DNA from 4 places in the Streptomyces sp. NPDC050416 genome. Region 1 is predicted to be linked to each of the others. Evidence: riboswitches for the same ligand, from Rfam matches in the RefSeq annotation. Region 1 holds a riboswitch; each other region holds the start of a gene.

Region 1 (7,148 bases):
GCGGAGGTCGCCGCGCATGTGCACGACTCGGTGCTGCACACCCTCACCCTGATCCAGCGCAACGCGGAGAACGCGGGCGAGGTGCGCCGCCTCGCCCGCGCCCAGGAGCGCGACCTGCGCACCTGGCTGTACAAGCCGGAGGGCACCGGCAAGGAGGAGGCCGACGAACCCACCACCCTCGCCGACGCCGTGCGGCGCAACGCGGCCGAGGTCGAGGACAAGCACGGCGTACCCATCGAGGTCGTGGTCGTGGGCGACTGCCCGCTCGACGAGAGAATCAGCGCGCAGATGCAGGCCGCGCGCGAAGCAATGGTGAACGCCGCCAAGTACGGTGGCGAGGGCGGAGCCGTACAGGTCTTCGCCGAGGTCGAGGGGAAGACGGTCTTCGTGTCCGTCCGGGACCGCGGCCCCGGCTTCGACCTCGACTCGATACCCGCCGACCGGATGGGTGTCAGAGAATCGATCATCGGCCGTATGGAGCGCAACGGCGGTACGGCGCGACTGCGCGCGGTGCCGGACGGCGGCACGGAGGTCGAGCTGGAGATGGAGAGGGCGGAGAAGACGTCATGAGCGACCCGACCGAGGCGAACGGTACGGCGGGATCGGCGGAGGCGCCCGGGCCCACGGAGTCGGACGGCGGCACCGGCGGGCGTCGCGTGCGCGTGGTCCTCGTCGACGACCACCGCATGTTCCGTACGGGGGTCCAGGCCGAGATCGGCCAGACCGAGCAGACCGGTGTCGAGGTCGTCGGCGAGGCCGCGGACGTCGACCAGGCGGTCACGGTCATCACCGCGACCCGGCCCGAGGTCGTCCTCCTCGACGTGCACCTGCCCGGTGGCGGCGGTGTCGAAGTGCTGCGCCGCTGCGCCCCGTTGATGGCCGACGCCGAGCAGCCCGTCCGTTTCCTGGCGCTGTCCGTGTCGGACGCCGCCGAGGACGTGATCGGCGTGATCCGCGGCGGGGCCCGCGGATACGTCACCAAGACGATCACCGGCACGGACCTCGTCGACTCCATCTTCCGTGTCCAGGAGGGCGACGCGGTCTTCTCCCCACGGCTGGCCGGGTTCGTCCTCGACGCCTTCGCCTCCACGGACGCGCCGCCGGTCGACGAGGACCTGGACCGCCTCACCCAGCGCGAGCGCGAGGTGCTGCGGCTCATCGCCCGGGGGTACGCGTACAAGGAGATCGCCAAGCAGCTGTTCATCTCCGTGAAGACGGTCGAATCCCATGTCTCGGCGGTCCTGCGCAAGCTCCAGCTCTCCAACCGGCACGAGCTGACGCGCTGGGCGACGGCCCGCCGGTTGGTGTGACCCCGGGCGCCGCCCTGTCACACCACCCGGGTAGCGCCCGTGAACGGCATCTCGTCGAGCGGGGCGACCCGGACCGGGGCGGACGGGTTCGGGGCGTGGATCATCCGGCCGTTGCCCACATAGATGCCGACGTGGCTGATGCCGGCGTAGAAGAACACCAGGTCGCCGGGGAGCAGTTCGGAGCGGGAGACGCGGCGGCCCGCGTCGATCTGGGAGTACGTCGTGCGGGGCAGGGAGACGCCCGCGGAGCGGTACGCGGCCTGGACGAGGCCCGAGCAGTCGAAGGCGTTCGGTCCGGTCGCGCCCCAGACGTAGGGGCTGCCGAGCTTCTGGTAGGCGTAGGACACGGCGGCGGCCGCGCGGGAGTTGGGTGCCAGGGCCGCGGCGGATCCCGGGGCGGCCAGGGTGTCGCGCGGGCCCGTCGAGGAGCGTGAGGCGCGGCCCGTGCCCGACGCTTCGCTGAGCCTGGAACGTTCCTGCACGCTGAGCCGGGACAGCAGTTGCCGCGCGGAGTCCAGCTTGCCGTTGACGGTCTTCTTGTGGCGCTTCAGCTCCGTCTGCCGCGACTTCAGTGACGTCAGCTCGATGTGGGCCGCCCCGCGCAGCTGCTCGATCTCCCGGAGCTGCCGACGTACACGCGCGACGTCGGCCTGCTGCCGGTTGCCGGCCCGCTCGACGAACTCGGCGTTCTTCAGGTACCGGTCGGGGTCGTCGGACAGGGCGAGCTGCACAGCGGGATCGAGGCCACCGGCGCGGTACTGCGCGGCAGCGACCGAGCCGAGCGCCTCACGGGCCGAGTTGAGCCGGTCCTCCTTGCGCGCCGCCTGGTCCTGCAGGTCCTTCAGCCGCTGCCCGGCCGCGTCGGCCTTCTCCTTGGCGCCGTTGTACCTCTCGGTGGCGACCTCCGCCTCCTGGTACAGCTTGTCCACCTTGGCCTTGACCTGGCTCGGGGTGAGCTGCGGTTCGGCGTGTCCGGTTCCGTCGAAGCCCGTCGCTGTCGCCGCGCCTGCGAGGGCGATGGTGGCGGCCGTACGGGCCTTGTTGCCACTCATCGAGCGCTGTCGGGGCTTGCGGTGCGCTGCCAACTGGAGGCCACTCCTTTCCTCGACCGCCGGTGGCTGCGAATGGCCGCTGGGGGAGCGGACAGCGACCAGCGCGCGTCCGGCGGCGGCCCGCACAGGGGAAGCGGGCCGCCGCCGGACCTCTTCGGCGGTGGTGCCCGACTGCCGCCCCTGGCCCGGGCGGCGGTGGGGAGCCGGTCACCTGGTGGAGGACGCTAAAGCCCGGCGTGGCGGGCCGGTGGCGGGTGCGCGGAACTGTCCCGAGAGGACCGGCAGTGAGCGTATGCGACCGTGATCCGGCCTCCACGTCGTCTACTTCACTCAGCGTGATGACCGATGCGTCGATTCATGGGGGAGTGACAGTGATCAGGTGCTATGGGGCGGATATGTGCATTGGTGGCCCGGTGTCGGGCGGCACAGGAGCCCCTGATTAGGCTCCGGCCTCATGGACGTACTCATCCACCTCTTCGTCGGCCTCCACATCATCGGCATCGCGTCCCTCCTGGGCGGTTTCCTCACCCAGATGAAGGCGATGGGCGAGGGCACCGCCCGCTACACCCCCGCGATGCTGCACGGCGCGCTGACGATGCTGGTCACCGGTGTGATCCTGGTCGGCCTCAACCAGGCCGACGACCAGTCCGTGAACAACGTCAAGATCGGCGTCAAGCTGGCCCTGCTGATCGTGATCCTCGGCCTGGTCTACGTGAAGCGGGACGACGAGAAGGTGGACAAGGGCCTGTTCGGCCTGGTCGGGGCGCTGACCGCGGCGAACGTCTTCATCGCCGTGCTCTGGACCTGACCCGCCCGGGTGCGGCATAGGCCCGGACGGAGGCGAGCGTCCAGGCGGTGGCCCCGAGCCAGGCGGCCACCGCGACCCACAGCAGCAGCTCCCCGAAGCCGTCGAGCCAGGAGACGTCGAGGGCTGCGGCGACGGCCAGGGTCGCCGCAGCCGTCTTGGCCCAGGTGAACACGGTCGCCCAGCGGCGGATGTCGGTGCGGGGGCGGGGGCGCAGGAACTCGGCGGCGAGCAGGACGGCGCACCAGGCCAGTGTGAGCACGAGCAGCACGACGGTCACATTGCGCAGGACGCCGCGGTCGTCGACGTTCCACAGGTACAGGCGCGCACTGTCGGAGCTGATCAGCCGCGCCCCGGCCAGCGCCGAGAGGGCGAGCGCCCCGCCCGCGAGCCAGTGGTCGCCGCGCCCCTCGGCCACCTGCCGCACATCGAAGCGGGCCAGGGTGAGGACGTACAGCACGAGCCCCAGCCAGAACAGCACCAGCGCCGCGTGCGCGAGCCAGGCCGCCGACTCGGCCGCGGCGAGCGTGGCACCGAGTACCGCGAGCCCCTGCGTGGCCATGCAGCGCGCGAACACCGTCCCGGGCCTGCGCCGCTCCCCGTCCTGCGCCGGGAGGACCAGTGGCACCGGCCAGAGCAGCACGGCCAGCACCAGCAGGGCCGCGGCCAGGGACTGCGCGCCGGCCGCCGAGAAGCCGGTGCCCAGGACGGCCGTCGCCGCCACGGTGGTGAGGGCGGCCGTCGCCACGGTGTCCACCAGGCCCGGCACTCCCGCGTACGCCCGCCATCCCGTGCCCGCCAGCAGCAGCCGCAGCGTGAAGTCGGCGGCGAGCAGCAGCCACGCCGCGCAGCCCAGACCGAGGGCGATACGGGACAGGCCGCCGTACCCCGCCAGGTCCAGACCGACCGACAGGGTGCCGGTCGCCAGCACGGCGGCGCCGGCGGACGGCGCGCGCTGCGCCCACCAGGCGGTGGAGGGGGAGGGGCCGGGCATGGGCCCGATGCTAGGAGGCGCCGCGCGCGTTGCGAGCGGGGCACGCGCGCGGGCGCCTCAAAAACGCGAGAGCGCCCCCATACGCGCGTGCCCTCCGTGAAGTACGGCCTCAGGCCGGCCGCACCACGCTGTGGATCGCCGACTCGCCGTCGTAGTAGATCGACTCCTCGCGCACATAAGTGCCGGGCTTCGGGGCGTGGATCATCATGCCGTTGCCGATGTAGATGCCGACGTGGGTGACGTCGTCGTAGAAGAAGACCAGGTCACCGGGCTGGGCGTCGGTCAGCGGGACCGTGGTGCCGGCGTTGACCTGGTCGTAGGTCGTGCGCGGCAGGGTGACGCCCGCGGCCTTCCAGGCGGCCTGGGTGAGACCGGAGCAGTCGTAGGAGCCGGGGCCGACGGCGCCCCAGACGTACGGCTTGCCGATCTGGGCGCGGGCGAAGGCGAGCGCCTTCTCGGCCTTGGTGGCGTACGAGGAATCGGCCGGGGCCGTCGAGGTGGACGAGCCGGAGCCCGTGGACGAGGACGAGCCCGTGGACGAGGAGCCGCTGTCCTGCTGCTGGGCGGCCTGCTCCTGCGCCTGCTGCTGCGCGGCCTGCTGCCGGGCCAGCTCGGCGGCCTTGCGGGCGGCCTCCTGCTGCTTCTCCCGCTCGATCGCCGCGAGGCGTGCCTTCTCCTCGGCGGTCAGCTTCGACAGCAGGTCGCGCGCGTCGGCGAGCTTCCGCTGGACGGTGGCCTTGGCCGTCTTCAGGTCGCCCTGGGTCTCGGTGAGCGTCTCGAGGCTCTCGGTGGCCTCCTGGCGCTTCTTCATCGTCTCGGACTGCTGGGTGACGTAGTCGTCGACCGCGACCTTCTGACGGCCGGTCATCCGGTCCATCAGCTGGGTCTGGTCGAAGTAGTCCTGCGGGGTGTCCGCGAGCAGGAACGTCGCCGTGTCCGGGGCGGAGGCGCCGGTGCGGTACTGGGCGGCGGCGAAGGAACCGAGTTCCTCCCGTGCCTCGTTGAGCTTCTGGGTGCGCTTGGCGACGTCGTCGAGGAGGGTGTCGACGCGCTTGCTCTGCTTGGTGGTCTTCTCCTTGGCCGAGTTGTACTTGTCGGTCGCCGACTCGGCCTGGCGGTACAGGTCGTCGACCTTCTTCTCGACTTCCTCGAGACTCGGCTTGTCGTCGGCCTCGGGGGCGGCATTGGCCGACTGGGACAGCAGGGCGACGGACGTGAGGGCCGCCGTTGCCAGGGCGGGGGTCCGTATGCCTGCGACGCGCGTACCAGCGGGACGCGACTTGCGGTGCGACGCCAAGGGAGGCGACTCCTTCCATGCTCCGCCTACCGGGTTAGCTGTCGGGTTCGGGCGGGTACATCGGAAGGGTTGCCCTACTGCCGTCTCCGTGGAGGGAGTCCGGCCGATTCACCCCAGAGTTCTCGGTTGGGTCCCCGGCTCCGGCTGCCGCTGCGGCACACCGGACTCGGCGGAGGCCGCGCGGCCCGGCGACGTTCGCCGGTGGGGGTCGTGCGGCCTGCCCGCACGGTAGCCAACTCGTGTTGCCCTTGTGAAGGTTGATGGGCGATATGCCCGATACATTTTCGTGACCTTAGTCGAAAGCGTCGCCGAGAGTCATCGACGGAGGGGCGTTGGTCACGAGTTCGTCATAATTGTGACAGTCGTAGCGGACTGTGATCGTGCGTGGATACAGGGTGATGAGGGGTTCCTTTCGGCGATGTTCTCAGGGCGGCGGCGGGCTGTCAGTGGGGCGCCCTAGACTCGGAGAGCGATGAGCAGCCTCTTTGACGACAGCTTCCTGGCGGACCTCCAGGCCCAGCGGGGCCCCGCGGACGAGCCCCCGCCGCCACCCGAGGACGATCACGTACCGGAGCCGGTTCCGGACGATCTGTTCGGCGGGAAGTTCGACGTGCCCCCGGACCGGGACGCCTACTACCGCGACGGTGCCCCGCGCCCGCCGGTGGACACCGCCGCCCTCCTGGAGGGGCTGAACGACAACCAGCGCGCCGCCGTCGTCCACTCCGGCTCCCCGCTGCTCATCGTGGCCGGCGCCGGCTCCGGCAAGACCCGCGTGCTCACGCACCGCATCGCCCACCTGCTCGCCGAGCGGGGCGTGCACCCGGGGCAGATCCTCGCGATCACCTTCACCAACAAGGCCGCCGGCGAGATGAAGGAGCGCGTCGAGCAGCTCGTCGGCCCGCGGGCGAACGCGATGTGGGTGATGACCTTCCACAGCGCGTGCGTGCGCATTCTGCGGCGCGAGAGCAAGAAGCTCGGCTTCACGTCCTCGTTCTCGATCTACGACGCCGCCGACTCCAAGCGCCTGATGGCCCTGGTCTGCCGGGACCTGGACCTCGACCCCAAGCGCTTCCCGCCGAAGTCCTTCAGCGCCAAGATCAGCAACCTGAAGAACGAGCTGATCGACGAGGAGGACTTCGCCGCCCAGGCCACGGACGGCTTCGAGAAGACCCTCGCCCAGGCCTACGCGATGTACCAGTCGCGGCTGCGCGAGGCGAACGCCCTCGACTTCGACGACCTGATCATGACGACGGTCAACCTGCTGCGCGCCTTCCCGGACGTCGCCGAGCACTACCGCCGCCGCTTCCGCCATGTGCTGGTGGACGAGTACCAGGACACCAACCACGCCCAGTACGCCCTCGTCCGGGAACTCGTCGGCACCTCCGAGCACCCCGTCGACGTACCCCCCGGCCCGGACGACGTCCCGCCCGCCGAGCTGTGCGTCGTGGGTGACGCCGACCAGTCGATCTACGCCTTCCGCGGCGCGACGATCCGCAACATCCTCCAGTTCGAGGAGGACTACCCGGACGCGACGACGATCCTGCTGGAGCAGAACTACCGCTCCACCCAGACGATCCTCAGCGCGGCCAACGCGGTCATCGAGCGCAACGAGTCCCGCCGCCCCAAGAACCTGTGGACCAACGCGGGCGCGGGCGCCACGATCACCGGCTACGTCGCCGACACCGAGCAC
Region 2 (7,148 bases), 200 kb from region 1:
CGGCACCGGACATCAGGCTGCTCTCCAGCCCGCCGAGGTCCGGCAGGCCGAGGTCCGTGCTGATCTTCACCGTGCCGGACAGCTGCTGGATGTCCGACTGGGCGATCTTCTCGATGAGCTGCTGTGCGGTGATCTTCGGGAGGTCGGGGTCACCGGAATCGGCGAGTGCGGGGACCAGCCCGATCGTCGCGGCCGCCACCCCCACCACCGTGACCGGGACGACGTACCGCGCGGCTTTGCGCCGCCCGGAGCGCTGCTCGTCGGCCTCCCCGGCGGTCGTGCTGTCGTCGGATGCGTACGGTGCCATGTGTGCCCTACCTCCGTGATCGGCGGCGGCTGTCCGTGTCGTGCACGCACTCGTCCCTGAGCCGCCATTCTCACCCGAACTGGTGAGGAGTGGTGCTTTCCGTGGTGACCATCTGACCAAATCGGCCGGCGAGATACGTCAGACCCCGGGCTCAACTCCACGTACTGCTGCGGTATGACACGAGAGGGCCGCATCTCCCCCGACCCGTAGGGGTCGTGGGGGAAAACGCGCTAACCGGCCCGGTGCACCACCGCGTCGGACAGCTCCACCAGCGCCGTCTTCGCGGTGCAGTCGGGCAGCGGCGCCAGCGCCGAGCGGGCGTCCTGGGCGTAGCGGACGGTGTCCCGCCGGGCCTGTTCCAGCGCCGGGTGGGCCCGCAGCAGGCGCAGGGCCTCGGCGTGCCGGTCGTCGTCGGTGAGGTCGGAGTCCAGCAGCTCGCACAGGGCGATGTCCTCCGCGAGTCCGAGCCGGGCCGCGCGCTCGCGCAGCCGCAGCACGGGGAGCGTGGGGATGCCCTCGCGCAGGTCGGTGCCGGGCGTCTTGCCGGACTCGTGGGAGTCGGAGGCGATGTCCAGGACGTCGTCCGCGAGCTGGAAGGCGACACCGAGCCGCTCGCCGTACTGGGTCAGCACGTCCACGACCGTGTCGTCGGCGCCGGACATCATCGCCCCGAACCGGCACGACACCGCCACCAGCGAGCCGGTCTTGCCGCCCAGCACGTCCAGGTAGTGCTCGACCGGGTCGCGGCCGTCCTGCGGTCCGGCCGTCTCCAGGATCTGCCCGGTCACCAGCCGCTCGAACGCCTCGGCCTGCACCCGCACCGCCTCCGGGCCGAGGTCGGCCAGGATGTGCGAGGCGCGGGCGAAGAGGAAGTCTCCGGTGAGGACCGCGACGGAGTTGCCCCAGCGGGCGTTCGCGCTCGCCACCCCGCGCCGCACCGTGGCCTCGTCCATCACGTCGTCGTGGTACAGCGTGGCGAGGTGGGTCAGCTCCACGACGACGGCCGAGGGCACGATCCCGGGCGCGTACCGGTCGCCGAACTGGGCGGCGAGCATCACGAGCAGCGGACGGAACCGCTTGCCACCGGCCCGGACCAGGTGCTGGGCGGCCTCCGTGATGAAGGGCACCTCACTCTTGGTGGCCTCGAGCAAGCCTTCCTCGACAGCCGCCATCCCGGCCTGGACATCGGCCTCCAGAGCCTGGTCCCGCACGCTCAGCCCGAACGGCCCGACGTCGGTCACGAGGGGTCTCCTGTCTGCTGGTGTCTGCCGGTGATTACGCGGTTTGTCGATAGGTCGCTGCCATCACTCGAGTCAGCGTATCCGGTCACGTTTCGATCACCGCCAGCGCCCAGGGTTACAGGCCGGGTGGTATCCGATCAGGACCGCAATGTTTTCGATCAGCTCATAAGAGCAGACATTTATCGACTTACCCGTCAATAGCGAGCTATGCACGATTTGCGGCGTTGGATAAGCGAATTCCCCTAAGTGCAAATCGCCCCACGGACTCGTGATCAGTGAGTTGAGTCACGTTATCCCCTGTGACATCCCACTCCGGCACCGACCCGTACCTCCTTCCGCCGCACGCAAGTTGAGCCTTGGCTTCAGCAAAGGATCAAGTGCCCCATACGCCCCTGACCAAGGTCAATCGCTCGATATGTGACTCCGGTGCTTGTTCCCGACATGTGCTCTCGCATACGTTCCGGGCCTGTCCGGCGGATCGCCGAATCCTGCCACCGCCCGGACACCCCACACGAACCCACTCACTCACGCAGGGCAGGAGCGGGGGACCCAGGTAAGTCGCCGGTCCGCGCAGCGGAACGGCTCGGGGTGAAGCCGCGTACGGCACACAGCGCCGTAGGCGGCCGGGCACCTCCCGGCCCGAACCCGACAGCTCACCTCGCAGGCGCCGGAGAGGAACATCCCCATGCCCCGAGGCAAGCACCGTCGTCCCAGAACCAGTCAGTTCACCCGTCGCGTCATGGCCGCCGGCACCGGCGGAGCGGCGCTCGTCCTGCCGCTGATCGGCGCGACGCAGGCCAGCGCCGCCCAGCCGGCCCAGAGCGCACCCACCGTCGCGCAGTCCGTGCCGCAGGCGGCCAAGACCGCCAAGTCCCTCACGTACACCGTCGCCAAGGGCGACTCGCTCGCCCGCATCGCGGACAAGTACGACGTGTCGGGCGGCTGGAAGCAGCTCTACAAGGACAACCGCGCCGCGGTCGGCGACAACCCGCAGCTGATCCACCCGGGTCTGAAGCTCACGGTGAAGACGGCCAAGGCGGACGCCGGGAAGAAGACGGCGACCAAGTCCTCCGCCCCCGCCAAGCCGGCCGCGAAGCCCGCCGGTGGCGTCGCCCAGGCCACCCAGGCCTCCGCGAAGACCTACGCGAACAACCTGGACGGCTGGATCCGCGAGGCGCTGGACATCATGGCGCAGAAGGGGATCCCGGGTTCGTACGACGGCATCTACCGCAACGTCATGCGCGAGTCGTCCGGCAACCCCCAGGCGATCAACAACTGGGACTCGAACGCCGCCAAGGGCACGCCGTCCAAGGGTCTGCTCCAGACCATCGACCCGACCTTCCAGGCCTACCACGTGGACGGCACGTCGTGGGACCCGTACGACCCGGTCGCCAACATCACGGCGGCCTGCAACTACGCGGCGGCGCGCTACGGCTCGATCGACAACGTCAACGGCCCGTACTGATCCGTCCCGCCCAGCAGCCGTTCGAGGACGACGGCGATGCCGTCGTCCTCGTTCGACAGGGTGACCTCGTCGGCCACGGCCTTGAGCTCGGGATGGGCGTTGGCCATGGCGACGCCGTGGGCGGCCCAGTCGAACATCGGGATGTCGTTGGGCATGTCACCGAAGGCGAGGGTGTCCGCCGGCCGCAGCCCCAGGTGCTCGGCGGCCAGCGCCAGGCCGGTGGCCTTGGTGATGCCGCACGGCTGGAGCTCGACCGTGCCGGGCCCCGACATCGTCACCGTCGCCAGTGAACCGACCACCGAGCGGGCCGTCGCCGCCAACTCGTCGTCCGACAGGTGGGGATGGCGCAGCAGCACCTTGCTGATGGGCTCGCCCCACAGGTCGTCGCGCCGGTCGACCCGCACCGCCGGCAGGGTCGGGTGCGGCATCAGGTAACCCGGCTCGATGAGCGTGAGGCCGTCGACCCCGTCCTGGTCGACCGCGGCGTACACCTGTCCCACCTCGGCCTCGATCTTCCCGAGGGCGGTCTCCGCCAGCTCCCGGTCCAGCGTGATGGACCACAGCAGCCGGTCCGCGCCGGCGTCGTACACCTGCGCGCCCTGTCCGCACACCGCGAGCCCCGTACAGCCGAGGTCGTCCAGGAGCGGCCGCACTCTCGGCGCCGGCCGGCCCGTCACCACGAGGTGCCGGGCACCGGCGTCCACCACCCGCGTGAGCGCGGCGAGGGACCGGTCGGACAGGGTGTCGTCGCCGCGCAGCAGCGTCCCGTCCAGGTCGGTGGCGATGAGTGAATACGCGAGGGGTGCGGCCATGATCAGAGAATACGGACAACGCGCCCCTTCGTTTCATCGCACGGCGCACGCCGATTGCCCGGTTGAAGGCCTCTGCACCAGTTGGCAACAACATGGTCCGCTACCTACCGTCGAGGCCGTCTCGGGCGGTACCTTCCAAGTGTCCAGGGGGACTTGATCGGGGGGTCGGGTTGAGCAGTGGGCGTGTTCGTGTGGGTGTGCCCGGGGAGCTCGGCGAGGGGGAGAAGGAGCGCTGGCGCGCGCTGCGCGCGGCGTCGGAGACACCGCGCAACCCCTTCATGGAACCGGAGTTCACCGAAGCCGTCGGCCTGGTGAAGCCGCAGGCGCGGGTAGCGGTGGTGTACGAGGGGCTGGAGCCGGCCGGCTTCCTGCCCCATGAACGGGGCCCGTTGGGGCAAGGACGGGCGATCGGCCTGGGCGTCTCGGACGCGCAGGGCGCGATCCTGCGGCCCGGCCTGCGTCTGGACACAGGCGAACTGCTGCGGGCCTGCTCGCTGTCGAGCTTCGCCTTCGACAACCTGGAGGCCGAGCAGCGGCTGTTCGTCCGGTACGCGGCCGAGGAGCACGCCACCTACGTCATCGACGTGGAGAAGGGCTACGAGACGTACGAGTCGGTGCTGCGCGCCCAGTCGCCTAAGTTCCTGAAGACCACCCTGGCCAAGGAGCGCAGGCTGGGCCGGCAGGTCGGCGAGCTGCGGTTCGTCTTCGACGAACGCGAGCCGGCCGCGCTGCGCACGCTCATGGAGTGGAAGTCGGCGCAGTACCGCAGGACGGGCCGCCGGGACCGGTTCGCCCGGGAGTGGATCACCCGGCTCGTGGGGCGGCTGGCCGAGACCCGGGCGCCCGAGTGCAGCGGCACGCTGTCCGTGCTGTACGCCGGCCGGCGCCCGCTGGCCGCGCACTTCGGACTGCGCTCGGCATCGGTCCTGGCCTGCTGGTTCCCGGCCTACGACCCGGAGTTCGCGAAGTACTCGCCGGGTCTGGTGCTGCACCTGCGCATGGCCGAGGCGGCGGCCGCCGAAGGCATCGGCATGCTCGACCTGGGACGGGGCGCGGCCGAGTACAAGGACGCGCTGAAGACGGGCGAACTGCCCGTGTACGAGGGTGCGGTGACGCGACCGGGGGCGGGCGCGGCACTGCACTGGCTGAGCCGCGAGCCGGCGCGCCGCGCGCACAGCTTCGTCCGCGGCAGGCCACGGCTCGCGGCGCTGGCCGCGCGGACCCTGAAGGGCGCGGCCCGGCTGCGCCGTACCTGACGACGATCCTGACGACGAGGGGGGAGGGGCCCATGGCCCGTTCGGGACATGCGCAGGAGGAGATACGGCGGTTCCTGGACATCGAGGCGGTACAGGTCGCCGAGCTGGACCTCGACGGTGACGAGGCGGTGCTCAGACCGGGCCCGGGGAGCCCGCCGGTGACGCACGGCGAGGTGTTCGTGCTGGTCAGACGGGTCGGGCGGCCCGTGGGGACGCTGCTCGGGCGGGTGCCGGAGGGGGCGGACCCGAGGGCGGTGCTCGCGGAGCGGGCGAAGGTCTTGCTCGCAGAGCGGGTGAAGACCGTGCTCGCGGAGCCGGAGAAGGCGCGGCAGGCTCCTGAGGCCGGTGAGCTGCCGTACACGAGTGTCGTCGTCGCCACCCGGGAGCGGGCCGGGCAGCTGGCCCGGGCGCTGGACTCGCTGCTGGCGCAGGACCATCCGCGGTTCGAGATCGTCGTCGTGGACAACGCTCCGGTGACGAGCGAGACGCGGGAGCTCATCGAGCGGAAGTACGCCGAGCGCGTGCGGTACGTCTGCGAGCGGGTGCCCGGCCTCGCGGTCGCGCACAACACGGGTCTCGCGGCCGCGCGCGGCGAGGTCGTCGCCTTCACGGACGACGACGTGGTCGCCGATCCACGCTGGCTGACCGAACTGACCGCGCCCTTCGCCGCCGACCCCGGACTGGGGTGCGGCACCGGGCTGATCCTGCCCGCGCGGCTGACCACCCCGGCCCAGGTGCTGCTGGAGAGCCACGGCGGCTTCGCGAAAGGCTTCACTCCAAGGACGTACGACCCGGCGCGGCCACCGGGTGACGAGCCGCTGTTCCCGTTCACGGCGGGGCGGTTCGGCTCCGGTGCGAACATGGCCTTCCGGACGGCCGTCCTGCGTTCCGTCGGCGGTTTCGACCCGGCCACCGGTGCCGGCACGGCCGCCCGGGGCGGCGACGACCTCTACGGCTTCGTCCGCGTCCTCGCCGAAGGCCACCGGCTGCGCTACACCCCGTCCGCACTGGTGTGGCACCACCACCGGGAGACCTGGCAGGACTTGGAGTCGCAGGCGTACGGCTACGGTGCCGGGCTCACCGCGTATCTCACCGCGGTGCTCGTGAACCGCCCCGCGCTGCTGCCCTCGTTCCTCGCGAGACTGCCCCGGGGCCTCGCCCACGCCCGCGCGCTGACCGCCGTACGCGAGACGGAGGGCGGCGGGGCGCCGGGCGACCACGACACGCGGACGCATCCCTGGCCGCGGCGGCTGTCGCGGTTGCAGCGCCGGGGGATGGTGTACGGGCCTGTCGGCTATCTGCGCGCGCGGCGGGCGCTGCGGGCGCGTGGTGAGGGGGCGAGATGAGGACGTCGGCACGTACGCGGGACGAGGGCCAGGGAGATGGCAGAGGCCGGACGGAGCGGGGTGCGCAGAAGGGTGAGGGGCCGATATCGGCACCGGGTGCGGCCGGCTCCCCGGCCGTCCCGGTCTTCCTGTACCACTCCGTGATGGACGATCCGCCTGCCTGGATCGCCGAGTTCACGGTCACGCCGAAGCAGTTCGCCGCGCATCTCGACGCCGTGGTCCGCAGCGGCCGCACCCCCGTCACGATCAGCGCGGTCGCCGACCATCTGGCCGGGCGTGCGCCCCTGCCGCCCCGGCCCGTGCTGCTCACCTTCGACGACGGCTTCGCCGATCTGCCCGGCCCCACCGCCGAGGCGCTGGCCGAGCGGGCGCTGCCCGCCACCGCCTATCTCACCACCGGCGCCATCGCCCCGGGCGGCCGCAGTCTGCTGCCGCCCGCGCCGATGATGACCCTGGACCGGGCGGCGGAGCTGGAACGTTACGGCATGGAGATCGGCAGCCACACGGTCACGCACGCGCAGCTCGACACCCTGTCCCGCGAGCACCTGGCGTACGAACTGCGCTCGTCGAAGGCCGTGCTGGAGGACGCCCTCGGGCACGAGATCCGCCACCTCGCCTATCCGCACGGCTACAACAGCCCGCGTGTGCGGGCGATGTCGGCCCGGGCCGGCTACGAGACGGCGACCGCCGTGCGGCACGCGCTCAGCTCCGACCGCGACGA
Region 3 (7,148 bases), on a different contig from region 1:
GTCGCGCTCGACCACGGCCCGGGCATCCCGGACGTCGCGGCGGCGATGCGCGACGGCTACACGACCGCGGCTTCCCTGGGCGCCGGCCTCGGTACGTGCCGGCGCATAGCGAACGACTTCGACCTGCACAGTGCCCCCGGCCGGGGCACCGTGGCCATGGCCCGTATCGACCATGAACCCCCCGCCGACCGGTATCGGGCGGCCCCGCGGGGTCCGCGCGCCGGTGGCGTGAACGTCCCCCTCGGCCGTGCCGAGTACTCCGGTGACGCCTGGAGCCGGGTCCGCACCGGTGACCGCCTGACCCTCCTGCTCGCCGACGGGCTCGGTCACGGACCCAAGGCCGCGGAGGCGTCGGGCGCCGCCGTGGACGCGCTGCGCGACGTGGCCGACCGGCCGCCCGCCGAGATGCTGCGGCATCTGGGCCGGTCCCTGCGCCGCACCCGGGGTGCGGCCGTCGCTGTGGCCCAACTGGATCTCGGGTCGGGGCGGTTGCACTTCGCCGGGATCGGCAACGTCGGCGCCCGGCTGCGCACCGACGGCAGCTGGAAGGCGATGCTGTCCCAGCCCGGCATCGTGGGCGCGCAGGCCCCGGCGTCCGTGTCCGTGCAGCGAGAGCCGTGGCAGGACGACAGCCTGCTGGTCCTGCACAGCGACGGCCTGCCCGGCCGCTGGACGCCCCCCGACGACACCGTGCTCCTCGGCTGCGACCCGGCGGTGGTGGCCGCGGTGGTCCTCCGCGACGCGGGCAGCGCGGCCCGCCCGGTGCGGGACGACACATGTGTGGCGGTGCTGGGCGGGGGCGAGGGCGGCGGGAGCCGTCACGGCTCGGGGGGTTGAGGGGCGGACCTGCCCTTGTTTTTGCGGCGCTACGGCGTCCTGTTTACGGCGCTACGGGCGTTACGGCGTTACGTCCCACCGGGCGGGTCGGTCCCGGGAGGAGGGCCGGCCGCGTCAGGTCCGGCGTCCCGCTCTGCCCCGTCGACGCGCGGGATCCCCGCGCCCCGTGCCGCAAGGAACCCCAGCAAGCCCCGGCTCAGCGCCACCCGTTCCGCCGGTTCCATCGCCGCCAGCGCCGTGGTCAGGGCACGTGTCCGGCGGTCGGCGACGTCGCCCAGGACGTGCTGCCCGTGCGTGGTGAGCCACAGCTGCACCTCGCGTCGGGTGTCCGGGTGCGGGGCGCGTTCCAGGAGCCCGGCCGCCGCCAGGCGGTCGCAGAGGCGGCTGGCGGTGGGGAGGCCGATGTCCAGCTGGTCCGCCAGGGCCGTCAGGTTCAGGCCGGGCGCCGCCTCCAGGGTGCGCAGCGCCCGCAGCTGGTGCAGGGACAGCCGCAGTGCAGCCTCCTGGGCGGCGACCGACCACAGGGCCGTCAGGCTCTCCACGGCATCGGCTATCTGTGCCGCGACGGCCTCCGGGCCATCGCCCGGTCCCCTCGCCCGGGGGTCGCCGGGGCCGCCGAGATCGGTCACGAAACGGTCACTTTCCATAAGCTCCGGGTACTGCAGAGGTCGCCCTCTTTCAAAGGCTGTACCCGATGAGCCGAGGGGCAAGCCGCCCCGTTCACGCACCCGGCCGGGCCGGGAGGCTCAGCCCGCGCTGAGCCCCGTCAGCGCGACGAGCGGCAGCGTGTGCTGGGTCTGGAGGACCTTCGCGCGCAGGTACCGGACGTTGTGCGCGGTGGTGAAGACGCCCGTGGGGACGCGGTCGCGGACGGCCACGCCCAGGTCGCGCAGCTGGGCGGCCTTGTCGGGGTTGTTGGAGAGCAGGTCGAGCTCGCCGACGCCCAGGGCCCGGAGCATCTGGGCCGCCGCCGTGTAGTCGCGGGCGTCCTCCGGCAGCCCCAGGGCCGCGTTCGCCTCGTAGGTGTCGAGGCCCTCGTCCTGGAGGGCGTACGCGTCGAGCTTGTTGTAGAGGCCGATGCCCCGGCCCTCCTGGCGGAGGTAGAGGAGCACGCCGCCGCGCTCGGCGATGCGCTCGACGGCCTCGCGCAGCTGCGGGCCGCAGTCGCAGCGGGCCGAGCCGAACACGTCCCCGGTCAGGCACTCGGAGTGCAGCCGCACCAGCGGAACCGGACCGGGCTCGCCCAGGACGACGGCCACGTGTTCCTGGCCGTCGGCCAGGCCGTGGAAGGTGACGACCTCGGCGTCGACCTCGTAGCCGTCGTGGAAGCGCAGCGGGACCCGGACGCGGGAGCGCGGGGTGGCGAGGACAGCGGGGGTGTCGGGCATGCGGGGCCTCCGGGTTCCGTTCCTGTTCGGCTGCACAGCCGTCGGCTTGCAGTCTGCTTCAGATTTGAAGCAGATCCACGTCCGGAACCCTACACTTGCTTTAAATTTGAAGCAATGAAAGGCGGTGAGATCGAGGTGTGTTGTGACGTGCCTCACCAAAGGCGGCTCACGAACAGGCCGTGGAGGACCTCCGTCGCCACGGCACGTCGTCCGACGCCGGCCGCGTCCCGTCCTCCTGGAGCCCCTGTGCGATCGCCGTGGAGATCTCCTCCAGTTGCTCCACCTGCTCCTCGCTGAGCCGGTCGAACAGGAAGCTCCGCACGGTCTCGACATGCCCGGGCGCTGCCCGGTCCAGTACGGCGAACCCGTCGTCCGTCAAGGCCGCGATGCTGCCCCGCTTGTCGTACCGGCAGGCCTCGCGCCGCACCATGCCGTCCTTCTCCAGCCGCGTCACCGCGTACGTCAGCCGGCTGCGCGTGATCTTCAGCCGCTCGGCGAGATCGGTCATGCGCAGCCGCCGCTCCGGGGACTCCGACAGGACCGAGAGGATGGAGTAGTACAGGTGCGGCATGCCGGCGTCCTGCTGGAGCTGCCGGTCGATCGCGTCCTCCAGGAGCAGCGAGGCGGCGATGTACGCGCGCCAGGCGCGTTGCTCCTTGGGGGTGAGCCAGCGAGTCGTCATGCACCCAGTGTAGGTTTGTTTCAAACTTGAACCAAGCCCGTCCCGTCAGTCCGCCGTCCCGTCAGTCCGCCGTCCGTCACGAGTTTCCACGAGCCGGGAGCGTCGATGCCCCACCCGTACGTCCTGCTGTCCGCCGCCGTCTCCCTCGACGGCTACCTGGACGACACCGGCCCCGAACGCCTGCTCCTGTCCAGCCCGGCCGACTTCGACCGGGTCGACGAGGTCCGGGCGTCCGTCGACGCGATCCTGATCGGCGCCGGCACCGTCCGCGCCGACAACCCGCGCCTGCTGGTCAACTCACCCGAGCGGCGCGCCGCCCGCACGGCGGCCGGCCTGCCGGAGTACCCCCTCAAGGTCACGGTCAGCGGCTCCGGCGACCTCGACCCGGCGGCACAGTTCTGGCACACCGGCGGCCAGAAGGTCCTCTACACCACCGACCAGGGCGCCGAACGCGCCCGTGCCCTCGGCCTCGCCACTGCCGATGGCACCGATGCCGCCGACGCCACCGACGTCGTCCCCCTCGGCGCCGACCTCGACTGGCGGCGGCTCCTCACCCACCTGCACGACGTCCGGGGCGTACGGCGCCTCATGGTCGAGGGCGGCGGCCTGATCCACACCCAGCTCCTCACCCAGGGCCTCGCCGACGAACTCCAGCTGGTCCTCGCCCCGCTCTTCGTCGGTGACCCCGGGGCCCCCCGCCTCTTCGGACCCGGCGGCTACCAGTCCGGCCGGCTCCGGCTGCTGGAGACCCGGCGGATAGAGGACGTGGTCCTCATGCGCTACGAGCCGACCGCTCCCGGCACCGGCCCCCTCCCCGTCGCCGCCGACCACCACTGGCTGGCCCTGGCCTGCGAACTGGCCGCGCAGTGCCCGCCGTCGGACACGGCGTTCAGCGTCGGCGCGGTGGTCGTCGCGGCCGACGGCACCGAACTGGCCCGCGGCCACTCCCGCGAGGGCGGCGACCCGCTCGTGCACGCCGAGGAGGCGGCCCTGGCCAAGCTCGACCCGGCCGACCCCAGGCTCGCCGGCGCGACGGTCTACAGCAGCCTGGAGCCCTGCGCCCGCCGGGCCTCCCGCCCCGCACCCTGCGCCCGGCTGATCCTCGACGCGGGCGTGCGACGCGTGGTCACGGCCTGGCGCGAGCCGGACACCTTCGTGGCGGACGCCGACGGCAGCGGCCTGCTGGCGGCCGGGGGAGTGGAGGTCCTCGTCCTCCCGGAGCACGAGGAGCGCGCCAAGGCCCCGAACCACCACCTGACGCCCTGAGCTCGGGCCGATCGGCCCACGGATCCTGCAGCCTGGCCGCCTCGCGGGTCGCGCTGCCTCCAGGGCCGCTACGACAGCGCGGACGGGCGACCCGGGCCGCTGAGTACCGGGTGTGCGCGAGTGGTCCCGCGGATGGCGTACACTGGAGTCACAACGACGCGGGGTGGAGCAGCTCGGTAGCTCGCTGGGCTCATAACCCAGAGGTCGCAGGTTCAAATCCTGTCCCCGCTACTGAAGGCCGAGGGCCGGAATCCGAAAGGGTTCCGGCCCTCGGTGTTTCCTGGGTTCTCCATTACTGCCGACATCACTGTCGGTGAGTGAATCACACCGCTCCGCATCACAACTGACACACCGTCAAAACCCGTGAGTCACTTGCGCAGCGGTCAACTCGCCCGTTTTAGGCCGGTCATGGCAGGTTGGTCCGCGCGAAAAAGGTTAATGATCAAGCGGAATCGCTGGAATACCCACCGCGCGTCTATTAACGTTCGATAACGCAGCGCGGTCGTCCCAGCCGTCACAGAAGGCGGCTCCGTGCGCACGCGCCGAATCCTGAAAGGGAACCGGGGAACCACCACTTGGGGTGAATCGAGCGGATGCCGCCGTGGAAGCACGGCCGGTATACGCGCGTAGGAGACCTTCCTGCTCCGAACCCGTCAGCTAACCCGGTAGGCGAGAAGGAAGGAAAGGAGTACGCCCACGTGGCGTCCAACCGGCCTGCCCCCGCGGCCCCGTCCGCGCCGAACCAGCGCGACACCGAAACCTTCGGCTACGGCGGTCACCACACCGACGAGGGCCCGTTCCAGGAATGGAACCCCACCGCGGAGTCCATCCGCCCCATCCGTGGCCGGCATCGCGTCACCAAGCAGCGCGGCGGAGGCCTCGCGCGCAGCTCCACCGTCCTCGGCGTCGGCGTCATAGCCGCCGTGGGCGCGGGCGGCATGGCCAGCGCCCAGACCGGCAAGCCGCCGGTGTCGATCTCCGTCCCGGACCTTCCCTCGGTGGGTTCCCTCATCTCGGACGACGACACCCCCGAAGGCTCCGCCACTCCGCTCAGCGACCTCGCCACGGCGTCCGCCGACACCGAGCAGGGCACCTCCGGCGCCGGTGAGGCACTGCGCGCCCGGATCATGGCGCAGGTCGAGCACCAGCAGGAACAGATCGAGACCAAGGCCGCGCAGGACGCCGCCGAAGCCGCCCGCAAGGAGGCCGCGGAGGCCGCCACCAAGGCCGAGCAGGAAGCCAAGGCCAAGGCCGCCGAAGCCAAGAAGAAGGCGGAGGAGGAGGCCCGGAAGAAGGCCGAGGCCGAGCGGCTCGCCGCCCTCGCCAAGCAGTACACGCTGCCGACCTCCGCGTACACCATCACCTCCACCTTCGGTCAGGCCGGCGCCTACTGGTCCTCCGGCTACCACACCGGCCTCGACTTCGCCGCCCCCACGGGCACGCCGATCAAGGCGGTGCACAGCGGCACCATCACCGAGGCGGGCTGGAACGGCTCGTACGGCTACAAGACCGTCCTGACCCTCGATGACGGCACGGAGATCTGGTACGCGCACCAGTCGTCCATCGGCGTCAGCGTCGGCCAGAAGGTCAGCACGGGCGACGTCATCGGCCGCGTGGGCGCGACCGGCAACGTCACCGGGGCGCATCTGCACCTCGAGGTCCACACCGGTGGCTCCAGCAACGGCATCGACCCGCTCGCGTGGCTGCGGGGCAAGGGCCTGAACGTCTGAGCGACGGCGGCGTTTCCGGTCTCGTGCGGGGTTTCGTGCGGGGCCGTTTACGGGAGTTTTGCGTCCGCTGTGGAATGGGCCTCCCCCGCACGGCCGTTGACACGGAGCATGACTTCTCTTCGCAAGCTCGGCTCCTCCGACCTCGAGGTCTTCCCGCTCGCCCTCGGCGGCAACGTCTTCGGCTGGACCGCGGACGAGGCACAGTCGTTCGCCGTCCTCGACGCGTACACCGCCGCCGGCGGCAACTTCGTCGACTCCGCCGACGTCTACTCGGCGTGGGCGGACGGCAACCAGGGCGGCGAGTCCGAGACCGTCCTCGGCAAGTGGCTGACGTCGCGGGGCAACCGCGCGGACGTCGTCGTCGCCACGAAGGTCAGCCAGCACCCCCAGTTCCAGGGCCTGTCCCCCGCCAACATCAAGGCCGCCGCCGATGCCTCCCTGCGGCGCCTCGGCACCGACTACATCGACCTGTACTACACGCACTACGACAAGCCCGACGTGCCGGTGGAGGAGATCATCGGCGCGCTCGACGAACTCGTGACGACCGGGAAGGTGCGGTACATCGCCGCCTCGAACATCTCCGCGGAGCGGCTGCGGGCCTCCCTGGAGTTCTCCGACCGCGAGGGACTCGCCCGGTACGTGGCCCTCCAGCCCCACTACAACCTGGTCTCCCGCGACACCTACGAGGGCGAGCTCCAGGACCTCGCCGCGCGGACCGGCCTGGCGGCCGTCCCGTACTACGCGCTCGCGTCGGGCTTCCTGACCGGCAAGTACCGGCCCGGTACGAGCGTCGACAGCGCGCGGGCGGGCGGTGCCGCCCAGCACCTTCAGACCGAGCGGGGCCGCCGGGTCCTCGACGCCCTCGACGAGATCGCCGCGGCCCATGACGTCCCCGTCGCCACGGTCGCCCTCGCCTGGCTGGCGGCCCAGCCGACCGTGGTGGCGCCGATCGCCTCCGCGCGGACGGTGGAGCAGCTGCCCGCGCTGATCGGGGTCGGGGAGCTGACGCTGACGGAGGCGGAGGCCGGGCGGCTCACGGAGGCTTCGGCCTGAGCGGTTCCGACCGGTGGCCGATTGGGGGGTCGGCTAGGACCGGTAGGGGTTGTACGCGGGGTACGGCGTCTCGTACGCGGGATACGGCGTCGGCGTCGGCGCCTGTGTCGGGGTCGTCGTAGGGCCGTACCCGTACGCCCCGTGCACCGGCCACGGCGGGGCCGCCACCGGTACCGGAGGGGCCGTGATGCG
Region 4 (7,148 bases), on a different contig from region 1:
GACCGCGATGCCCGAGGCACCGTTGACCAGGAGGTTCGGGAAGGCGGCGGGCAGCGCCACCGGTTCCCGCTCCTGGCCGTCGTAGTTCGGGTTGAAGTCGACGGTGTCCTCATCGATGGACTCCGTCATCAGGCTCGTCGCCTCGGCCATCCGGCACTCGGTGTACCGCATGGCGGCCGGCGGGTCGTCGTTGCCCAGCGAGCCGAAGTTGCCGTGGCCGTCGACCAGGGGGACGCGCATCGAGAAGGGCTGGGCCATGCGCACGAGGGCGTCGTAGATCGACGCGTCGCCGTGCGGATGCAGCTTGCCCATCACCTCGCCGACGACGCGGGCGCACTTCACGTACCCGCGCTCGGGGCGCAGGCCCATCTCGTTCATCTGGTAGACGATGCGGCGGTGGACCGGCTTGAGACCGTCGCGCGCGTCGGGCAGGGCGCGGGAGTAGATGACCGAGTACGCGTACTCGAGGAAGGAGCCCTGCATCTCGTCGACGACGTCGATGTCGAGGATTCTCTCCTCGTACGAGTCGTCGGGCGGCGGGGTCTTCGTGCTGCGGCGGGCCATCGCTGCCGGCTCCTTGCTGAAGCGTTGAACGAGATCTGACGCCGACCATTGTGGACCGCCGCACTGACAACCGGGACCAGGACCCGGTCTACGGCCTCCCCGGCACGGAACCAGGACCCGGTCTGCGGCCTCCCCGGCAGGGGTTCATACCCGGGCCGAGGGTGCCGCCCGCCCGGCCCGGGCGGCGGATCGGACGCTGCCGGAGGACTGCCGCGGGCCGCCCGGTCGGGCCGGCGGCTCCGGGGTCTTCCGCCGGTCTTTTCCCGGCCCCGGGACCGGCCCGCCGTCACCACCGCGCACCGCCCCGGCCGCTTCCCTCTCACGCTCTCCGCGTACGCCCCCCGGGAACTTCACCAGGGCCCCGCACGCTTGCATACAGTGGCAGGACTCGCCAGGAAAACCGCGGTTCGAGCGACCGCGCCGCGATCGAAGGGACGTACATGCCCATGGGTCACACGGCCACAGCCCAGGCAGGCTCCGGGGGCCTGACAGCGACCGAGCACCGCCTGGCCAACGGCCTGCGCGTGGTGCTCTCCGAGGACCACCTGACCCCGGTCGCGGCGGTATGCCTCTGGTACGACGTCGGCTCGCGCCACGAAGTCAAGGGGCGTACCGGCCTGGCTCACCTCTTCGAGCACCTGATGTTCCAGGGTTCCGCCCAGGTCAAGGGCAACGGCCACTTCGAGCTCGTCCAGGGCGCGGGCGGCTCGCTGAACGGCACCACCAGCTTCGAGCGGACCAACTACTTCGAGACCATGCCCGCCCACCAGCTGGAGCTCGCCCTCTGGCTGGAGGCCGACCGCATGGGCTCCCTGCTGGCCGCGCTCGACGACGAGTCCATGGAGAACCAGCGGGACGTCGTCAAGAACGAGCGCCGCCAGCGCTACGACAACGTCCCCTACGGCACCGCCTTCGAGAAGCTGACCGCCCTCGCCTACCCGGAGGGCCACCCCTACCACCACACGCCGATCGGCTCCATGGCCGACCTGGACGCGGCCACACTGGAGGACGCCCGCGCGTTCTTCCGCACCTACTACGCGCCGAACAACGCCGTGCTCTCCGTGGTCGGCGACATCGACCCGGAGCAGACCCTGGCCTGGATCGAGAAGTACTTCGGCTCCATCCCCGGGCACGACGGCAAGCCCGCGCCCCGGGACGGCGCGCTGCCGGAGATCATCGGCGAGCAGCTGCGCGAGGTCGTCGAGGAGGAGGTCCCGGCGCGCGCCCTGATGGCCGCCTACCGGCTGCCGCACGACGGCACGCGCGCGTGCGACGCGGCCGATCTGGCCCTGACGGTCCTCGGCGGCGGCGAGTCCTCCCGCCTGTACAACCGCCTCGTGCGGCGCGACCGTACGGCCGTGGCGGCCGGCTTCGGCCTGCTGCGACTCGCCGGGGCGCCCTCCCTGGGGTGGCTGGACGTGAAGACGTCCGGTGACGTGGAGGTCCCGGTCATCGAGTCCGCCATCGACGAGGAGCTCGCCCGGTTCGCCGAGGAGGGCCCCACGGCCGAGGAGATGGAGCGTGCCCAGGCCCAGCTGGAGCGCGAGTGGCTGGACCGGCTGGGCACGGTCGCGGGCCGCGCCGACGAACTGTGCCGGTACGCCGTCCTGTTCGGCGACCCGCAGCTCGCCCTGACCGCCGTGCAGCGCGTGCTGGAGGTGACGGCCGAGGAGGTCCAGGAGGTCGCCAAGGCCCGCCTGCGGCCCGACAACCGCGCGGTGCTCGTCTACGAGCCCGTCGCCGGCGAGACGGGCGACGCGGAGACCGCCGAGGACGCCGACACCACCGACGACACCGCAGCCGCGGCCCTGAACGAGAACGAGGAGGCGGCCAAGTGACCGAGCTCGCCACGATGGACTTCCACCCCCAGCCGCAGGCGGGCGAGGCCAAGCCGTGGGCCTTCCCGGCCCCCGAGCGCGGCACGCTCGGCAACGGCCTGACGGTCCTGCGCTGCCACCGCCCCGGCCAGCAGGTCGTCGCCGTGGAGGTGCTGCTGGACGCACCCCTGGACGCCGAGCCGGCCGGCCTCGACGGTGTGGCCACGATCATGGCCCGGGCCTTCTCCGAGGGCACCGACAAGCACTCCGCCGAGGACTTCGCCGCCGAACTGGAGCGCGCCGGCGCCACCCTCGACGCGCACGCCGACCACCCCGGCGTCCGGCTCAGCCTGGAGGTGCCGGCCTCCCGGCTCGCCAAGGGGCTCGGCCTGGTCGCCGACGCCCTGAGGGCCCCCGCGTTCGCGGACAGCGAGGTCGAGCGGCTGGTCCGCAACCGCCTCGACGAGATCCCGCACGAGCTGGCCAACCCCGCCCGCCGTGCCGCCAAGGAGCTCTCCAAGGAGCTGTTCCCGGCGGACTCGCGCATGTCCCGGCCCCGCCAGGGCACCGAGGAGACGGTCGCCGCGATCGACTCCGCGGCCGTACGCGCCTTCTACGAGAGGCACGTCAGGCCCGCCACGGCCACGGTCGTGGTCGTCGGCGACCTCACCGGCATCGACCTCGACGCCCTGCTCGGCGACACGCTGGGCGCCTGGACCGGCTCCGCGGCCGAGCCGCGCCCGGTGCCGCCGGTGACCGCCGACGACACGGGCCGGGTCGTCATCGTGGACCGCCCCGGCGCCGTCCAGACGCAGCTCCTGATCGGCCGGATCGGCCCGGACCGGCACGACCGCGTGTGGCCCGCGCAGGTGCTCGGCACGTACTGCCTCGGCGGCACCCTCACCTCCCGCCTGGACCGCGTGCTGCGCGAGGAGAAGGGCTACACCTACGGGGTGCGGGCGTTCGGCCAGGTCCTCAGGTCCGCCCCGGACGGGACCGGTGCCGCGATGCTCGCCATCAGCGGCTCCGTGGACACGCCCAACACCGGCCCCGCCCTCCAGGACCTCTGGACGGTGCTGCGCACGCTCGCCGCCGAGGGGCTGACCGACGCCGAGCGGGACGTCGCCGTGCAGAACCTGGTCGGCGTGGCGCCGCTGAAGTACGAGACGGCGGCGGCCGTCGCGAGCACGCTGGCCGACCAGGTCGAGCAGCACCTGCCCGACGACTTCCAGGCCACGCTGTACCGGCAGCTCGCCGCGACCGGCACCGTGGAGGCCACCGCGGCGGCCGTCAGCGCCTTCCCGGTGGACCGGCTGGTGACCGTGCTCGTCGGTGACGCGGCGCAGATCAAGGCCCCGGTCGAGGCCCTGGGCATCGGCGAAGTCTCGGTCGTCGCCGCCGAGTAGGAGCACGCGCGCGCAGGGGCCCTGGTTGTCTTCTAAGGCACCAGGGCTCCTTTATGCCCGAATTGGTGCGGAGGTTGCCTGTCTGCCCTGTGGGATGCGCTACAAAAACCGGGATCCGTTTGGGAATTGAAAGTGGCCCCGCTTAGGTTCGTCCGGGCTGTTCGTCAGGCAGTGCGCCGCACCCGCGGCACCGGACAGTCATCGCCGAGTCCCCGTACGGCGCGAGCCAGGGGAGCCGGGGACCCACCGCAGTCCCTGGGGTGAATCGGACGCCCGCGCGAGCCGCGAGGGGGTCCGTAGGAGACCTTCCTGCTCCGAACCCGTCAGCTAACCCGGTAGGCGAGAAGGAAGGAAAGGACCAGGCACTCCATGGCGTTCACCCGCGCCACCGGGAAGCACCGTCGTCCCAGCCGGATGCAGCGCGGCACGGCCCGCGCGGCGGGCGTCGCGGCCCTCGCCACCACCGGTGTCATCGGCAGCGTGGCCGCCCCGGCCTTCGCGGCCGAGCCCGCCGTCGAGCAGACCGGCCTCACTCCCGTCGTCACCATGGGCGACACCGTGGCCCAGCAGATCGACGCCCAGGCCGCCGCCCAGAAGCAGGCCGCCGAGATGGCCGCCGCCAAACAGAAGGCCGAGGAGGCCGCCCGCGAGCGGGCCGCCGAGGCGGCCAAGGAGGCCAAGGAAGCCGCCGAGAAGGCCCGCGAGGCCAAGGAACGCGCCGCCCGCGAGGCCGAGCGCAAGCGCCTCAACACCTTCGTGCCCCCGATCTCCGGCTCGTACGTCTCCACCGGTTACCAGGCCAGCAGCGGCCTGTGGTCCTCCGGCAGCCACACCGGTGTCGACTTCCACGCCGCCAGCGGCACCTCCGTCCACGCGGTCGGCATGGGCGAGGTCGTCGAGGCCGGCTGGGGCGGCTCCTACGGCAACCAGATCGTGATCAAGATGAACGACGGCACGTACACCCAGTACGGCCACCTGTCGTCCATCAGCGTCTCGGTGGGCCAGAAGGTCACCCCCGGCCAGCAGATCGGCCTGTCCGGCGCGACCGGCAACGTCACCGGTCCGCACCTGCACTTCGAGGCCCGTACGAGCCCCGAGTACGGCTCCGACATCGACCCGGTCGCCTACCTCCGCTCGCACGGCGTGAGCGTCTGACGGCGCACCACTCCGCTTCCCGAGGCCCCGGCTCCCCGAGCCGGGGCTTTCGGCGTTTGTGACGCCCGGCTGTCCAAAAAATATCCCTGGATTCCGGTCTGCCGTCGGAAATTCCGGCTCATTGCAATAGAGTCACGGAACACGTGTCACTCGTCGACGTTTCACGGGGATTAAACGGAGGTCGGTCATGCGCATTCCGGCGCACTCGGTGTGCACGGCCATCCGGGACGACATCGTCGCGGGTGTCTACGAACGCGGCGGCCGGCTGACCGAGGAACTCCTCGCCCGCCGCTACGGTGTCTCGCGCGTCCCCGTCCGGGAGGCCCTGCGCACCCTGGAGGCCGAGGGCTTCGTGGTGACCCGGCGGCACGCGGGCGCGTGCGTCGCCGAACCCACCGAGCAGGAGGCCGCCGACCTGCTGGAGATGCGGCTGCTGCTGGAGCCGCTCGGCGCGGCCCGTGCCGCCCAGCGCCGCACCGAGGCCCACCTGAAGGTCCTGCGCGGCCTGGTCAGGCTCGGCCAGGAGCGCGCCCGCCGGGGCAACAGCGACGACCTGCGCTCCCTGGGCGGCTGGTTCCACGAGACGCTCGCACAGGCCTCCGGCAGCCCCGCGCTGACCTCGATGCTGACCCAGCTCCGCCACAAGATCGCCTGGATGTACACCGTCGAGGCTCCGGCCGGGCCCGTGGAGTCCTGGACCGAGCACGGCGCGATCGTGGACGCGGTGGCGCGCGGGGACAGCGAGCGCGCGCGGGCGGTCACGGCGCTGCACACCGAGCGCGCGACGGCCGCGCACCGGCTGCGTTTCGGCTCCGCCGGGGAGCGGGCCGAGCGTGTGAGGAACTCGCAACATCCCGTAAACACGGCGAGCCTGCGGCATTAACACGAGAGCCGTATACAAAGAGCAGGTAATTCGCGGGGGATTATTTCTGCTGCCCGGGAACGGGAATGCGCGGCCGATCGTGATGGGAAATGGCGACCCGTGACCGGGAATGGCGAAGGGCTCGCCCGATGAATTCGGACGAGCCCTTCTGGTTGCACCGGACCAGGGGTACCGGATCAGGCGCGGAAGAATGCTCAGACGGTCTCGGGCAGTTCCTCGAGACCCTCGGAGACCAGCTTCGCCAGCCGGTCCAGGGCGGCGTCCGCACCCTCGGCGTCGGAGGCGAGGACGATCTCCTCACCGCCCTGGGCACCGAGGCCGAGGACGGCCAGCATGGAGGCCGCGTTGACGGGGTTGCCGTCTGCCTTGGCGATCGTCACCGGGACGCCTGCGGCCGTGGCGGCTCGGACGAAGATGGAGGCGGGGCGGGCGTGGAGGCCCTCGGCCCAGCCGACGTTGACGCGGCGCTCAGCCATGTGTTGCTGCCCTTCGGTTTTCAGGGTTGTCTAGACCAGTTTCCCACACGTGAAGCTGCGCCGGAGCGGTCCTGATGTACCGCCCCGGGGTGCCGTCGGATCGCGGCCTCGACCCGACTGACGCCCTCCACAGACTGCCTCGCGCCGCTGTCATACGCCAGACGTACTCTGGGGCCCATGCAGACCTCGCCGGACCGGCACGAGTATCCCGCCCACTGGGAAGCCGACGTGGTGCTGCGCGACGGTGGCACCGCGCGCATCCGGCCCATCACCGTTGATGACGCCGAGCGCCTGGTCAGCTTCTACGAGCAGGTCTCCGACGAGTCGAAGTACTACCGCTTCTTCGCGCCGTACCCTCGCCTGTCCGCCAAGGACGTCCACCGCTTCACGCACCACGACTTTGTGGACCGGGTGGGACTCGCGGCCACAGTCGGCGGCGAGTTCATCGCCACCGTACGCTACGACCGGATCGGCGCGGACGGAACGCCCGCGTCCGCACCCGCCGACGAGGCCGAGGTCGCCTTCCTGGTGCAGGACGCCCACCAGGGGCGGGGCGTCGCCTCCGCTCTCCTCGAGCACATCGCCGCCGTCGCCCGCGAGCGCGGCATCCGCCGCTTCGCCGCCGAGGTGCTGCCCGCCAACAACAAGATGATCAAGGTGTTCACGGACGCCGGGTACACCCAGAAGCGCAGCTTCGAGGACGGCGTCGTCCGTCTGGAGTTCGACCTCGAACCCACCGACCGCTCCCTCGCCGTGCAGTACGCGCGCGAGCACCGCGCCGAGGCCCGGTCCGTGCAGCGGCTGCTCGCGCCCGGCTCGGTCGCCGTCATCGGAGCGGGGCGCACCC

What was found. Region 1 has a riboswitch for cyclic di-AMP ahead of ACIBL4_RS07640 (NlpC/P60 family protein). Riboswitches for the same ligand answer to the same signal wherever they lie in the genome.
Positions count from the first base shown of each region.
Region 2: linked by a shared signal. The riboswitch ahead of ACIBL4_RS08665 (transglycosylase SLT domain-containing protein) and the one ahead of ACIBL4_RS07640 (NlpC/P60 family protein) in region 1 are both predicted to bind cyclic di-AMP.
Region 3: linked by a shared signal. The riboswitch ahead of ACIBL4_RS34405 (M23 family metallopeptidase) and the one ahead of ACIBL4_RS07640 (NlpC/P60 family protein) in region 1 are both predicted to bind cyclic di-AMP.
Region 4: linked by a shared signal. The riboswitch ahead of ACIBL4_RS35925 (M23 family metallopeptidase) and the one ahead of ACIBL4_RS07640 (NlpC/P60 family protein) in region 1 are both predicted to bind cyclic di-AMP.

Region 1 is NZ_JBITII010000002.1:575,323-582,470, reverse strand. It holds gene ACIBL4_RS07665 (PspC domain-containing protein) at 1-570, shown strand, start outside; gene ACIBL4_RS07660 (LuxR C-terminal-related transcriptional regulator) at 567-1,310, shown strand; gene ACIBL4_RS07655 (NlpC/P60 family protein) at 1,328-2,395, opposite strand; gene ACIBL4_RS07650 (hypothetical protein) at 2,817-3,170, shown strand; gene ACIBL4_RS07645 (hypothetical protein) at 3,148-4,161, opposite strand; gene ACIBL4_RS07640 (NlpC/P60 family protein) at 4,271-5,458, opposite strand; cyclic di-AMP (ydaO/yuaA leader) riboswitch at 5,467-5,640, opposite strand; gene pcrA (DNA helicase PcrA) at 5,931-7,148, shown strand, end outside.
Region 2 is NZ_JBITII010000002.1:770,678-777,825, forward strand. It holds gene ACIBL4_RS08655 (outer membrane lipoprotein carrier protein LolA) at 1-307, opposite strand, end outside; gene ACIBL4_RS08660 (polyprenyl synthetase family protein) at 538-1,548, opposite strand; cyclic di-AMP (ydaO/yuaA leader) riboswitch at 2,057-2,230, shown strand; gene ACIBL4_RS08665 (transglycosylase SLT domain-containing protein) at 2,234-3,013, shown strand; gene ACIBL4_RS08670 (HAD family hydrolase) at 2,977-3,825, opposite strand; gene ACIBL4_RS08675 (GNAT family N-acetyltransferase) at 4,017-5,081, shown strand; gene ACIBL4_RS08680 (glycosyltransferase) at 5,114-6,427, shown strand; gene ACIBL4_RS08685 (polysaccharide deacetylase family protein) at 6,571-7,148, shown strand, end outside.
Region 3 is NZ_JBITII010000014.1:22,026-29,173, reverse strand. It holds gene ACIBL4_RS34435 (SpoIIE family protein phosphatase) at 1-837, shown strand, start outside; gene ACIBL4_RS34430 (MarR family winged helix-turn-helix transcriptional regulator) at 906-1,484, opposite strand; gene ribA (GTP cyclohydrolase II) at 1,584-2,225, opposite strand; gene ACIBL4_RS34420 (MarR family winged helix-turn-helix transcriptional regulator) at 2,392-2,907, opposite strand; gene ACIBL4_RS34415 (dihydrofolate reductase family protein) at 3,013-4,173, shown strand; tRNA gene ACIBL4_RS34410 (tRNA-Met) at 4,331-4,404, shown strand; cyclic di-AMP (ydaO/yuaA leader) riboswitch at 4,704-4,860, shown strand; gene ACIBL4_RS34405 (M23 family metallopeptidase) at 4,872-5,903, shown strand; gene ACIBL4_RS34400 (aldo/keto reductase) at 6,012-6,956, shown strand; gene ACIBL4_RS34395 (PrsW family intramembrane metalloprotease) at 6,990-7,148, opposite strand, start outside.
Region 4 is NZ_JBITII010000015.1:119,762-126,909, forward strand. It holds gene ACIBL4_RS35910 (DNA topoisomerase (ATP-hydrolyzing) subunit A) at 1-564, opposite strand, end outside; gene ACIBL4_RS35915 (pitrilysin family protein) at 1,005-2,402, shown strand; gene ACIBL4_RS35920 (M16 family metallopeptidase) at 2,399-3,787, shown strand; cyclic di-AMP (ydaO/yuaA leader) riboswitch at 3,980-4,143, shown strand; gene ACIBL4_RS35925 (M23 family metallopeptidase) at 4,157-4,942, shown strand; gene ACIBL4_RS35930 (GntR family transcriptional regulator) at 5,130-5,825, shown strand; gene ACIBL4_RS35935 (HPr family phosphocarrier protein) at 6,020-6,301, opposite strand; gene ACIBL4_RS35940 (GNAT family N-acetyltransferase) at 6,479-7,148, shown strand, end outside.